DNA from 3 places in the Candidatus Thiodiazotropha sp. AKIB8 genome. Region 1 is predicted to be linked to each of the others. Evidence: predicted binding sites of a transcription regulator. Region 1 holds the regulator's gene; each other region holds the start of a gene.

Region 1 (4,842 bases):
ATGAAGAGTTGAGAGATAAACTGGGGCTTACTGATGAGCAGGTCGCTTACGTCGGGGATGATGTTGTGGATCTTCCTATCATGCGTCGAGTCGGGCTTGCCATCGCCGTTCAGGATGCGCACCCCTTTGTGGTTCAACACGCCCACTGGCAAACGCCTCATGGCGGTGGACATGGGGCTGGCAGGGATGTTTGTGAGATGATCATGGAAGCGCAAGGAACCTTGCAAGCCAGTTTGGATCACTATCTTTGAAGCATGAGTTCGCAGTTGATTATGGATATGTGGGAAGTCTAGCTTGAACAGACGCCTGCTTGGTCTCTCCTTGATGCTCGCCCTGGTGCTGAGTTTAGCCTGGTGGGTGAATGAACTGACGCGCCCTGAGATGCAGAAACGACAGGTAGCTAGGGATATCCCTGATTCCTATGCCGTGGACCTACGCGTAAAACAGTACAATGAGGATGGGGAGCTTCTGCAAACATTACAAACCCCTAAAATGTTACATTATGAGAAGCGTGGTATTACCGAGCTGTTAAAGCCAGTGGTATGGCGTTTCCGAGCCGATACGCCGCCATGGAGGATGCAGGCAGAACAGGGTGTGGCAGACCATCAGCAAGAGACACTCTATCTTCCGGGCAGAGTGATCATCGAGCGTGAAGGAAAGGGTGATTTCGCACCTTATCTGATTGAGACCGAAGATCTGACTTTTAAATCAAAAGACTCATATGCATCAACGGCTGAGGCGGTCGAAATTCAGAGTGGTCAGCAGCGAATATCAGCAGTCGGCATGCAGGCATGGCTGACTGAGCCATCTCGCTTGAAGTTATTACATCAGGTACGAGGCTACTATGAGTTCGAGTAAGGGCATTCTGTCAATCCTGGTATATGGCCTTGTCTGTTTTGGCGCAATGCCGATTATGGCCTTGGAGAGTGATCGGGATCAGCCAATGCAGCTTGAGGCGGACAGTCTAGCCATTGATGAGTCGACAGGTATCAGCCTCTATGAGGGGAATGTGACGATTACCCAGGGTAGTATGAAGTTGTGGGCTGAGCGCCTCTGGGTTCATCGTCGGCAGGGAAAGACGGAGCGGATCATCAGTGAAGGTGAACCGACTAGATTCAGTCAGCTGCCGGAAGTCGATGGGGTAGAGGTGCATGGTCAGGCGCGAAGGATGGAAATTCATGTTGATCGTGATGAAATGGTATTGATTGACAATGCTCTGCTTGAGCAGGGCGGTAACAGTTTTCGAAATGACCGGATTGTTTACAATCGAACCAGTGCCCAGGTGAAGGCGGGTAGCAGTGCTCAGGGTAAAGAGCGGGTTCAAGTCGTAATTGAACCCCAGACCAAGAGCGATGCACCGTGAGCCAGTTGCGGGCTGATGCACTTGAGAAGCAGTACCATAAGCGTAAAGTGGTCGATGGTGTTTCGCTCAATCTGAATAGCGGTGAGGTTGTTGGGCTGTTAGGGCCAAATGGTGCCGGAAAGACCACCAGTTTCTACATGATCGTGGGCCTTGTTCAGGCTGATCAGGGTAGAATCTACCTGGATGGAGAGGAGCTTACTGATCTTGCAATGCATAAGCGCGCCAGCATGGGTATTGGTTATCTGGCCCAGGAGCCCTCTGTTTTCAGGCGGCTCAATACTGCGCAGAATATATTGGCGATACTTGAAAATCGAAAGGATCTGGACGCGCAAGCAAGAAGAGCGCATTGTGACCGGCTTTTGGAAGAGTTCGGTATCGAACATTTGAGAGAGAGTATGGCTATGAGCCTCTCAGGTGGAGAGCGACGCCGCCTGGAGATTGCCCGTGCGCTTTCAATGGAGCCCGCATTCATTTTATTGGATGAGCCATTTGCAGGTGTCGACCCAATTGCGGTTATCGATATTAAAAGAATCATTCAACATCTTAGAGAATTAAAGATTGGGGTGTTGATTACCGACCATAATGTTAGAGAGACTCTTGATATTTGTGATAGAGCCTACATCATTAATACTGGTAAGGTATTGGCGGAAGGAACCACCGAGGAGATCCTCGATAACCAGGAGGTACGTAGTGTTTATCTGGGCGAAAATTTTACTATGTAAGGCTATGTTTATGTTTTTTCATGGATTATGTGATTTAAGAGTAGAGATGATGACTACTCGTCAGCTGACAAAATGAAGGTTAAAGTATGAGGCAGAATTATATTCAAACGAAACAAATACCAAGAATTATTCCGTGAACGGCATTTATTAGCTAGAATGAATATAAAGACATACAAATAACATACCAGGTTTAAAGATATCTCTGCTATGAAGCAGGCTCTACAGCTCCGGCTCGGACAACATTTAACAATGACACCTCAGTTGCAGCAGGCAATACGCCTGTTGCAATTGTCTGCGCTCGACCTGAGTCAGGAGGTGCAGGAGGTTCTTGAAACAAACCCCATGCTGGAGGGTGAAGAGGAGTTTAGTCAGCAGACTCAAAAAGAAGAAGCTAGTCAAGAGAGCTCTGATCAGAGTTCAGACAATAAAGAGTCTTTGAGCTCCAACGATATCAACAACGAGCGGGAAATTCAGACCGACAGTAGCCAGATCACAGAAGACCTGCCCGTTGATAGTGAATGGGCTGACGTATACGACAGTTATCTTCCCCCATCGAGCAGTGGTAGTGAATCTGCAGACAATGACTATCTGGTTCAGCGCAGTGGCGCGATCACTTTGCATGACCACCTGGTCTGGCAGATGACACTGACCCCATTCACTGAGCAGGATGTTCTGATTGCCACTAACCTCATCGACAGTATTGATGAGGATGGATATTTCAAAGGTGATCTCCAGGAGATCCTGGTTTCCCTGAATGATGAGGAGATGACTCTGGAGGATGTAGAGGCAGTACTTCATCGTATCCAGGCTTTCGACCCTCCGGGGGTTGGTGCTCAGGGTGCTCAGGACTGCCTTCTAATTCAACTTCGGCAACTTCCTGAAAAAACACCCTATTTGGATTTGGCGATCAGACTCTGTCGCGACCATTTCAACTTGCTCTCTGCGCAGGATCAGAATCAGATCATGCGACGAATGAAGGTTGATCAGGACGACCTGATGGCTATCATGCAGTTGATCAGGACGCTCAATCCTCACCCTGGCACAGCGATCGCCAAAAGCGAGCCTCAGTATGTGATTCCTGATGTATTCGTCAGCAAGCGCAATAATCGCTGGGTTGTGGAGCTAAATGGTGAGGTTACGCCTAAACTAAGGGTAAACAACGACTATGCCAGTCTGATCAAGCGTGCGGATCAGAGTGATGACAATACTTTCCTGAAAAACCACCTGCAGGAAGCGCGTTGGTTCATCAAAAGCCTGATGAGTCGAAATGAGACTATTCTGCGTGTGGCGAGTAAGATTGTTGAATATCAGCGGGGCTTTTTTGAACATGGCGAAGAGGCTATGAAGCCACTGGTTTTACGGGATATCGCTGAGGCTCTGGAGATGCACGAGTCGACCATATCCAGGGTGACAACCCAGAAGTATATGCATACCCCCAGGGGTACGCTGGAGTTTAAATATTTCTTCTCCAGCCATGTGAACACAAGTGCAGGGGGTGAGTGCTCCTCCACTGCTATACGTGCGCTGATAAAAAAATTGATTGCTGCAGAGAATACAAACAAACCTCTCAGCGATAACAAAATCGCCGCCATATTGTCGGAACAGGGTATAAAAGTGGCCCGCCGAACGGTGGCAAAATACCGCGAGTCGATGAGTATCCCACCATCGAACGAGCGTAAGCGACTGATGTAGGTGAAGTGAATTATCGGAGTGGCTATCATATCATGCTTGATATGCTTACTGAACCGGAGCGGTTTCAGATAAAAGTGGATTCATGAATGAGTTGCTGTAAAAATGCCCCGGCGTTACTTCACCGCCTCAGTTAGAGTGATGAGCCAACTCATCTAAGACAGGAGAAAATTATGCAGATAAGCGTTACCGGTCATCATGTGGAAGTTACCGATGCCTTGAAAAGCTATGTAGATAATAAGTTCGAACGTCTTGAGAGGCATTTTGATAATGTAATCAATGTACATGTCATCTTGAGCGTAGAGAAGCTGAGGCAAAAGGCAGAGGCCACCATGCAAGTGAACGGTGCCAGCGTATTCGCTGATGCAGTACAGGAAGATATGTATGCGGCCATTGATGGGCTTACCGATAAGCTGGATAGGCAAGTCATAAAGCATAAAGAAAAGATGCAGAGTCACCGTGCCGGTAGTGGCGCGAAGTACGCTGTAAGTAGCAGTAGTTCAGAATAGATAAAACTGGCGAGGTCTCCATGTTTCCCGACGGATTTCTGCTTGAGGAACGGATCGGCTGCAGTGTGGAGGCAGCCAGTAAAAAACGTGTCCTGGAGCAGCTTGGCCAAAGATTGGCCAATTCTGCTCCTGGTCTCACACAGGATACTGTGTTTGATGCATTGCTTGAGCGTGAACGTTTAGGCAGCACCGGACTGGGCAAAGGAATAGCGCTACCCCATGCGCGAATGTCACAGATAACACAATCCACCGCAGCATTTATTCAGCTGCCTTCAGGGGTCGATTTTGATGCGATCGACAGCCAACCGGTGGATCTTGCCTTTGCCATGCTGGTTCCTGAGGAGGCAACTGAAGCCCATCTGCAACTACTGGCAAAATTGGCCAGGATGTTTGATGACCCTCCATTCTGCTCGGCACTGCGTGAAGCGGAAACAACGCAGCAACTGTTTCAGTTAATCCGGCAGCGAGAAGCGGCGATAACGTCAGTTTAATGCCCACCAACTACACCATTCGCGATCTTTTCGACGAATTTGCCAGCGAACTTTCACTGAGCTGGAAT
Region 2 (4,842 bases), on a different contig from region 1:
CATCCAGCATAACACCCTTATTCTCTACAGATTGCCAAAAGCACCAGATGGCCTTTTCGCGGGGATGCTCTGGAGCATCCTCTGTTATTTCACTACTCAACCAATGGAATGCTGTAAGTAGGGATATAACTCGAATGCTCGCTGCTGCGGTGAAATGTGCATCTTCTTGTGTAGGTTTTAGATCAAGATTACCAATTTCTGTCATCGCCATCTCAGCTAGATCATCTACTGAGCCACCGTTTCGAAGTCCGTCAGCAAGACGTGTGACAATTTCGATTGACGTCGTATAGACCGCACCTGGTGTGTACATTGCTTCAAGTTTTTGTTTGATCGTATCTCGTTGAGGTATCATGGCTACACTGATTCCTTCACCACCATGCTCGATCAGGAAATCAGCAAGATGTAGAAAACCCTTCAGGTGTGTATGACGATCCTCCTCCGTCTCAACTGGAAGCGATGACATAGCCTGTACGGCTTCAGATGCATTGGAAAAATCGATACCATCACCTGCGAGTTGCGCAGTGAGTCGCCACTGAATCTCATTTATAAGGTTTTGCATATCAACAGTATCCGCTTGGTATATAACGGCAGAACATGATCAGCTAAATATTAATTACGGTCGATAAACACAAGTTGATCATTAAATTAGTCAACTATATGGGTAGTATAGCGCTATAATAGAGAAGTCCGAGACCCAGCTGTTACTATCAGTTAAGGAAGCAATTGTCTGAGTCCACTCTGTAGGAACATGCCGATACTCAACCTTCTGCCATACTTAAAATAAACAATAGATGCATTATGTGATGTTTGATATTGATGGCACTCTCGTGCAGTCTTATGGCTTGGATTCATTTTTGTGTTAATCGGTAACAAGCTTAAGCACAATCCAAGCTTTACGGACTTTAAATTAACAGATGAGTTAATGGCATCAATTGGTATAAATTAAAGGAAGGTAAGTGTCAGTCTCTATTGTCCTGTCATCAGATAGTTTTTGTGCAATTAGCGGAGTATAAATGAGTAATTATACTGAGCCACATTTTACAAAATCTGCACTAATAACAATTGATGTACAGAATGATTTCACTCTGGCCGGTGCGCCGGCCGAGATTGCAGGCACCCAGGAAGTGATTCCTAATATGGCAAGTCTATTAGACATCTACCGCAAAAAAAGATTGCCGATAGTTCATGTTATCCGCTTATATTCTGCTGATGGTTCAAACGTGGATCTATGCAGAAGAAAGATCATTGAAGAGGGAGTTACAATAGTTATCCCAGGTTCAGATGGAGCAGAGTTGGTAAATGAGTTAAAACCAGATGCCTCAATAAGAATAGATGCTGATGAGCTTATGGCAGGAAAACTACAGCAGATAGGCAACCATGAATACATGCTGTACAAATCGAGGTGGGGAGCATTTTATAAAACACCACTGGAAACTTTCTTAAACGAACATGAAATCGATACATTGGTGTTTAGCGGTTGTAATTATCCTAACTGTCCTAGAACGAGCCTCTTCGAAGCGAGCGAAAGAGATTTTCGAGTAGTAGTTGTTAGTGATGCTATGTCGCAGCTATATTCAAAAGACAAAGATGAGTTGAAAAATATTCATGTAAGTTTGTTTGAAACGAAAGAGATCGAAAGCCTATTGGATTAACAATGGGTGCTTCCCCATCAATGCGACTTTTTTACCACAACGGCAATAAAAGTAATCAGGCTAAAAAAAGCAACTGACGGTATTCATGATCTCTTAGATCTAGTGCTTCTGACAGCAGTAGAGTGACTTCGGCTTGGCTTATCATCAAGACATTGGAAATATCAGCAGTCGATGCTTTTTCGGAGAGGCTATCCAAAAGTCGTAGATAGAGAGTGAGAAGTTGGTTGCGTTTAGATAGTGTCGGCGCGAGCACATCGCCAGATTTGACTCGATCTCTTTGCTCGATCTGTAAGCGGCGTTTTGCGTCAACAAGTTGGGGCTGCAGGGGCATACTTAAATCAAATAACAGTGCTGCCTGATGGGATGGGTCTTCGATCGCTTGACCGATTTCTAGTGTTGGCGTTTGCCAGTTGATCTCTCGCCAAACCAATCGTCCACCACCAACCGGGTCGTCATCAGTCGGGTCGGGTGGAAATTTGTAGTATCCCCAGCGAGCGCCTAAGGCGCATTCGATCAGTACTCTATCTCCATCAATACGGCAGTCACTTTCCAGGCATGTTTCGGCTGGTACCCAGGCACGCTCATCCTGTTGCCAGGCTTTGACATCTCTCTGCGAAGGTTTGCCATAGCAGGCTTCAAGCGCTTGCCATGTGCTAATAAAGCTTTGCCATTGTTGCTGATACGTTGGATTTCTGCGCAAAAATTCCCAAGCCCACTGCTCTGATGAGAGTTTATGAGCAAAGAGGTATTGATCAGGAGTTCGCCAGTCGAGCATAGTGCGAGTTTACTATTTATTACTGTTTTATTTAAAAAACTTTAACCAGTTAGCATATTAGGCAGTAGAAGATCACATGAAGCTATTTTGATTCCTGTAAGATGTTCAGTGCATCCGATATTTGAGTTCATATCTAAGCAGACTTAATGGGCGCTTAGTGAAGCTTAAATTAACTGGATTGATGATTTTTATTATATAGGATTGAGTTAAGGCATCCTGCTTAATCGTACAGCATTAGATATTGTATATTTTCGTATCTTGTAAGCAGCGCCGAAAGTGGTCTTATAACGGGGTTTTCTCTGAGCAGTGTATAGGTGTTCAATCAGGTTGTGTCGAAATATTTTACACAGCGTTTTGTCTGGTTAGGCTATCTCCTTGTTTGCGGGAAATAAAATCATTTGGCGTGCTATTTGCATAATTACAGGATAATTACAATAGGGAGTTTTCAAGATGAAATTCGGAATTCCACTCATAGCAGCAACAGGCCTCGCTGCGCTATTTCATATTACTTCTGCTCAAGCTATTCCTCTCTACTACTCATTCGAGGGTAGTGTTGAGACCTACCCTATATCCGATGAATCGGGATTTTTAAGCGACATCGGTTTAGCTGCTGGGGATTCTGTCTCATATACCTTTATGGTCGATAAAGATAGACAAGGTAGCCACCGCAACGAATTCGGTGATCTTGTTGAGGATCAGGATACGGTTCGCACCGGCAGTCGAGCAACAAACTATTTTGTTCACGACAGCTTTTATGTGGAGCTTGTTGAATCGTCAGTGTTTGATCTGGTGCAAGGTCTCTACCCTGACAGGGGTGATGATGAGCCTTGGATCGGCAGTGGCTATGAAAATTCCGCTTATCGCAATGGTTTGCTTGAACCGGGTTATAGTGAGGTCTCCCTGGAGGCTAACTCAGCATCCTTAGGCAGCAGCAGTATGTATGTCTATAGCGATATGACTAGCTGGTTAGTTGGCAGTACTATCTCGGCTGATAACTCAACTAATCTATATGGCAGTCAAGCAGGTGATAGTTCTACCTTCCGCTCTCGACTGACCCTCACTGGAATTTCTGAGGACAACCCGGCCAATCAAGATCGCTCATTGGTTTCAGGTATTTCGGGCGGCGCAGATGACGAAGAAGGGACTATTATTCACGAAGTGCCAGAACCCTCGACTTTTTTACTTCTTGGGCTGGGTCTGCTGAGTATTGGTGCTAGTCGATTCAAAAAACTGGGACGTTCCTAACACCTTAGGCGAGGCTCTTTGCAGCATTTTCTCTGCTGCAAAGAGCGTCCTAAATTGTGGTTAAGTCCTAAATCAAGCTTCTTTCCCGCAGAAGCTTTCTGATTCCTCTCAGGCAGACGGTTAATCAGTTTTTCGTGGCGTTTTTTAACCCGCCATCAACATCGCTTCAGCATGTGCGATTTTCTCGTCTGCTTTATCGAGAATCTTCAAGCTCAGCTTGGGAGTCAGCTCACCCAGGTTGAGACGATTAAAAGAGGGTGCCTGATCCAGGGTAGGGATATCCTTCATTTGAGGTGTACCTATGAAACTGTGTAGCTGGGCAACGATAACCAGGTCAGCATAGTCGGCCTCCCCCTCTATCTCCCTCTGCCAGTTTTCGGCCTCTTGAGTTACCTCTATCAGATCTTCAATGAAGCCCCAGTTGCGTAAAATCACGCTGCCTATTCTTCCACGCATGTCTTTCATTACCTGATCCAGTTTTTCTGAATCATTGGCGACTTCAGGATAGCGCTCAGCATAGCTGAGGATTGCAACATTACCGATGTCATGCAGCAGTCCTGCGAGCAGCGCATGCTCCGGGTTAAATTTCTTGGTGACTTTGGCAAGGATAAAGCAGACCGCGCTGACCTTGACGCTATGCAGCCAAAGGTCACGCATATGCTCCTTTAACATGCTGGAGCGTGTATTGAAGAGTTCTCTGAGCGCGAAAGTCAGGACTAGCTTATGCGTGGTGTCTGCGCCAAGTCTGACAATAGCGGCAGCACAGGAATCGACTGGTGTCACGCCAGCGTAGAGAGGGCTGTTCGCTGCACGTATCAATTTGGTCGTGATTGCCGGGTCGGTCTGTACGATTTCTGCCAGTTTGCGTGCATTGGTGGTTTCATCGCGCATCGCTCTGCCAACGCGTACCGCAACATCGGGAAGACTGGGCAGAACCAGTTTATCCTGGTCAAGATCAGTGATCAGAGCTTCCATGAGGGCGCTTTCGGCACCGTCTTTATCATAAGGTTGAGTGTCGACATCGATTTCTGTCGCTGTTATCCCCTCTCCCTCATTCAGCAATCCTTTTATCAAAGCGTTATCCACCATCAGGTAATCTACAGGTGTGATGGCCTCTACGCCGTAGCGTCGTGGAATCAAGTTGGCTATTGGGTTTTTGGCCTGGGGGGT
Region 3 (4,842 bases), on a different contig from region 1:
GTCAATTTGCAGAGTTGGTTGAATCTCCAGAAGTTGCCTTCCGGGTAAGTTTCGACAAGCAACCACCAGAACCTGAACTTCGTTACTGGCGGGGCCTGGTGATCTGGGATACAGATGGCGAAAGTTGGTTCAACGCAGAAAAACAACAATCTCAACAACCGATAGCAATCAGTGACACAGGAGAAGTGAGCTACGAAGTGTTTCTCGAAGCTCACCAGAAAAATTGGCTCTATGCGCTTGATCTGCCCATCAAATCAAGCATAACTTCAACCATAACATCTGACTTTTTATTGCGCAGTAGTCGCCCTGTTACCCAATCACTGCAATACCGGGTCTGGTCCACAATTGAGAAGCAGAACAGATTACTATTACCGGGTATGAGTGATCGGGCACTGGAACTGCCAGACAATGTCACCCAACGCCAATTCGATCTGGTCGCTAAATGGCAGGCAGAGTCAACTACTTCTCGGCAAATCGTCGATCTGGCACTCTCCCATTTCAACAGCCAACCCTATGTCTACACCCTCTCACCACCACGTTATATCAACAATCCTATAGACGAATTTCTGTTTGAAGGTCGTGAAGGTTTTTGCGAGCACTACGCTACAAGCTTTGCACAGCTGATGCGAATCGCCGGGGTTCCGAGTCGTCTGGTGTTGGGTTATCAGGGGGGCGAGTACAACGAGATGGGTGACTATTTCATCATACGACAATACGATGCCCATGCCTGGACTGAAGTCTGGCTCGATGATACCGGTTGGCAGAGAGTCGATCCCACAGCGGCAGTTGCACCGGAACGGATACGTTTTCGGATCAGAGCAGATTTTGGTGAGCAAGGCTCACCCGTAATGTTTCAACTGGATGATTCAGGCCTGGTTGGATCAACTCTGCGACGATTTACTCATTTGCTGGATAGCGCCAACATAGAGTGGCGACGCTGGGTAATTGGATATAGTCGAGAACATCAATTCTCACTGATGCGCAATTTCGGCTTCGATAATCTAACCCCACTTCAATGGAGTCTTATAACCATATCGCTGATAGCAATCCCACTGATTCTGGTGGCACTGAGGCTGGTGCTTTCAGGCCGAAAAGCACCCTCACCTGTCACACACGCTTATAATCTTTTTTGTAAACGTCTTGCCCGGTTGGGTATCAAACGTGAAGTTCATGAAGGACCGATGGATTATGCAAAAAAAGCAATCAGGATAAGACCCGACCTGACTGCATCCATCAGCAGAATTACTGCGCTCTATATCAAAGTGCGCTATGGCCCGAACCCAGAGAAAAACCAGGCGCAGGCCTTAATTCGACAGGTCAGACAGTTTCATCCAAGCCGTCACAAAGCCTAGTGTACCTCGTCATTCAAGGGTCTGTTTAACCCAAGTGGGTTATCAGTCATGCAAGATTGTATAGAGTCTGTCTTTTAATAGAAGACGACGTTTTTTCATCTCTTCTATATGGAAATCAGAGACTGGAGTACTCAACTCTTCCAGATTACGAATATGGGCATCCAGCCAATCGTATTCATCCATCAGATTGTGAAAAACCTCGTTGCTCTTACGCATGTCTACAATCTTGTCGGCATACTCAGGAAACTCATGCAAAAGATCGTGTGATTCACCCAGCATCTCTCTCTCCTCTTCTTATGAACCCTTATTTCAACACCTTATCTGTTACAAGGCTATGACAACAATGTACAGAATCAAGAAAACAGTAATTCCTCTTATTCAACAGGAATTTTTGGTGTCCTGAATTCTTGTCGAATAATTTAACACATAAAACATGTTGGTTATCTTTAACATTCTGATATTACTAAAATTCCTATTTGTGGCTCAATATTTGCCTTCTATAGGTGGCGTTATTAATGGAATGTACAACAAGGAGCTGTAGTTATGAAAACTTTCAAATTGATCACACTGTTTGTTTGGGGGGGATTGTCATTTTATATGCAGAACACTCTCGCTCTGCCGGTCTTATATACTTTTACAGGGAATGTTACAGCTCAATATGAAATGGATGATACCGTGAATGTGTCGGTAGGTGATCCGATCTCGTATAGCTTTGTCGTCGATGACGAGGTTAGCAGTTGGGTAAATCCTGAGGGAAGAACTGTGGAATACGGCCATACAAGTAGTTCGGGTGAAGGGTGGGTGTATCACAGTTACAATTACTACGCTGAATTTGTCGGTGGAAGTGAGATCCTCGTTGATGAAAACGCAACGGGTTACAATCCTCTGACTGGTAATTCCTATGGCCAGTTTTATGCTCGTGAGGGCATAACACCGCAAGGGAATATTGGTGATATGGAAGTGATCTTTAGAGGTTATGGATCAAATGGGTTTATCCAACTCAATATTATGTCCAGTTATTCAGAGTGGCAGGTAGATTCGCAAATAATGACTGACGCTGACTGGAATATAATGGAAAGTCCACAAGGCTTCATGGCTTTCGATGCAGATTTAGCTTTAAATATCGTGTCCCAAGATCATACTGGCGGTGAACCCCAGTATCCCACTCAACCAGATCCTGTGACACCCATAGAGGATTCGCCCGCAAACGTTCCTGAACCTACCACCTATTTTTTGGTGCTCAGCGGACTTTTAGGGATAGGATTGTTGCGAAAAAAAGCAGCCTAACGGCATCTTTTTGTGAAGGGTAGGTTCATACCCCACCACAAATCCTTCAGTCAACGTGATTCGGTGGGGCATTGCCCCACCTTATTACCCCGGCGACTAAGTATGTCGTCTTCAGGTTTAATAGAAGCTATTTTCCAATACAAAAATTGGAAAAAATCCGCCCCAGCAAGTCGTCTGCAGTAAATTCACCAGTGATTTCAGATAGTGCTTGTTGTGCATATCTCAGATCTTCCGCAAGCAGTTCTCCAGCCTTATCCCGCTGCAAGCTCAACTTTCCGTGATCAAGATACTGCAGAGCTCGCTGCAGGGCGTCAAGATGTCTGCGGCGGGCAATAAATTCACCTTCATTCTGATCCATATAGCCAGCACAATGTTTGAGATGATCATTGAGAAGATCTATACCTATTCCCTGTTTCGCAGATAACGAAATCTCAACAGCTGAACCTGACTCCCGAATCTGTGGTTGTTTGTTGGTGATATCAATTTTATTTCGAATCAGTGTCAGAGGCACACCTTGTGGCAGTACAGCATCATCCTGCAGCTGATGATCCGGATCAGATTGATCATCAAAAACCCAAAGCACCCTGTCGGCATCGGCCATTTGCTGCTTTGCTCGACGAATACCCTCTTCTTCAATCGGATCTGCACTCTCACGCAGTCCAGCCGTATCGATTATATGCAGCGGAATACCATCAATACTGATGCGTTCCTTCAGAATATCCCTGGTCGTTCCTGGAATCTCTGTAACAATTGCTGAATCTGTCCCTGCCAGGGCATTCAGCAAACTCGATTTACCGGCATTCGGCCGTCCAGCTATAACAAGTGTTAAACCATCCCGTAGAACTTTACCACTTTGTGCAGAATTGAAAGTCTTTGTAACAGCATCAATAACCGTAAGTAATTGCTTACTAACATGGCCATCACTCAAAAAATCTATCTCTTCTTCAGGGAAGTCAATTGCTGCTTCCACATAGAGTCGCAACTCAATCAGTTGCTCTACTAGATCTGTAATACGTTGAGAAAAAGTACCCTGCAGGGTACGACTGGCCAGACGGGCCGCAGCTTGACTCTGTGCATCGATGAGATCAGCAATGGCCTCAGCCTGAACTAAATCCAATTTATCATTCAGAAATGCACGTTCACTAAACTCTCCCGCATGGGCAACTCGTGCTCCTGCATTGAGAACAGCTTGAAGCAGTAGATCCATGACCACTGGACCACCATGCCCCTGGAGTTCCAATACATCCTCCCCGGTAAAGGAGTGTGGACCAGGAAAGAAAAGGGCAATCCCCTTATCGATGATCTGTTGATCCCGATCGCGAAAATCGACCAGTTTGGCCTGCCTGGGAGGGGGGAGTGTACCGATCAGAGAATCTGCAATCTTTTGACAGCCAGCTCCACTGATCCGAACTATACCCACCCCACCTCGACCGGGTGGGGTGGCAACTGCAGCGATCGTCTCACGCAGCGTCATTAATCTATCTCAATCAGGTGGCGGCTTTCTCAATCTGGCGAGTGATATACCACTGCTGAGCAATTGAGATCAGATTGTTAACCACCCAGTAGAGTACCAATCCCGCCGGGAAGAAGGCGAAAAAGATGGTAAAGACAAACGGCAGACTCATCATAATTTTTGCCTGCATTGGATCTGGTGGCGCCGGATTGAGCTTCTGCTGAACAAACATGGAAACACCCATGATCAAGGGCAGAATAAAGTAGGGGTCTTTCTCAGAGAGACTCTCTATCCAAAGAATCCAAGGTGCATGGCGCAATTCCACACTCTCCAGCAGCACCCAGTAGAGTGCGATAAAAACCGGAATCTGCACCAGAATCGGCAGACAGCCTCCTAATGGATTTATCTTCTCTTTTTTATAGAGCTCCATCATCGCCTGCTGAAAGCGCTGCTTATCATCCCCGTAACGATCTTTAAGCGCTTGAACTCTGGGAGTAAACTTGCGCATATTCGCCATCGACTTATAACTGGTCTCCGAGAGCTTAAAGAAAACGGCTTTAATCAATATCGTCAGCAGGATGATTGACCAGCCCCAATTCCCAACCAGGTTATGGATTGTCTTCAGCAGCCAAAAAATCGGCTTGGCAATTACTGTGAGCCATCCATAGTCGACTGTCAGTTCCAAACCTTCAGCTATAGCTTCCAACTGATCCTGCAGTTTTGGGCCTATATAGAGCTGTCTACTGATCT

What was found. Region 1 encodes sigma-54, which starts transcription at its own class of promoters, with help from an activator protein. Its sites were predicted from a motif close to TGGCANGNTNCNTGCTT; they were not measured.
Region 2: a site for sigma-54 is predicted at 2,827-2,843, ahead of AC4IFB_RS04730 (PEP-CTERM sorting domain-containing protein). Genes of this name have one in related genera too.
Region 3: a site for sigma-54 is predicted at 1,832-1,848, ahead of AC4IFB_RS04895 (PEP-CTERM sorting domain-containing protein). Genes of this name have one in related genera too.

Annotation. Positions count from the first base shown of each region.
Region 1 is NZ_JBSYOO010000016.1:22,352-27,193, reverse strand. It holds gene kdsC (3-deoxy-manno-octulosonate-8-phosphatase KdsC) at 1-251, shown strand, start outside; gene lptC (LPS export ABC transporter periplasmic protein LptC) at 295-858, shown strand; gene lptA (lipopolysaccharide transport periplasmic protein LptA) at 845-1,363, shown strand; gene lptB (LPS export ABC transporter ATP-binding protein) at 1,360-2,085, shown strand; gene AC4IFB_RS03020 (RNA polymerase factor sigma-54) at 2,293-3,777, shown strand; gene hpf (ribosome hibernation-promoting factor, HPF/YfiA family) at 3,948-4,283, shown strand; gene ptsN (PTS IIA-like nitrogen regulatory protein PtsN) at 4,304-4,774, shown strand; gene hprK (HPr(Ser) kinase/phosphatase) at 4,774-4,842, shown strand, end outside.
Region 2 is NZ_JBSYOO010000026.1:10,299-15,140, reverse strand. It holds gene AC4IFB_RS04745 (hypothetical protein) at 1-559, opposite strand, end outside; gene AC4IFB_RS04740 (cysteine hydrolase family protein) at 1,014-1,652, shown strand; gene AC4IFB_RS04735 (transcriptional regulator domain-containing protein) at 1,708-2,427, opposite strand; gene AC4IFB_RS04730 (PEP-CTERM sorting domain-containing protein) at 2,878-3,672, shown strand; gene AC4IFB_RS04725 (HDOD domain-containing protein) at 3,817-4,842, opposite strand, start outside.
Region 3 is NZ_JBSYOO010000026.1:44,357-49,198, forward strand. It holds gene AC4IFB_RS04885 (transglutaminase TgpA family protein) at 1-1,352, shown strand, start outside; gene AC4IFB_RS04890 (HP1242/YdcH family protein) at 1,395-1,631, opposite strand; gene AC4IFB_RS04895 (PEP-CTERM sorting domain-containing protein) at 1,896-2,639, shown strand; gene mnmE (tRNA uridine-5-carboxymethylaminomethyl(34) synthesis GTPase MnmE) at 2,767-4,113, opposite strand; gene yidC (membrane protein insertase YidC) at 4,127-4,842, opposite strand, start outside.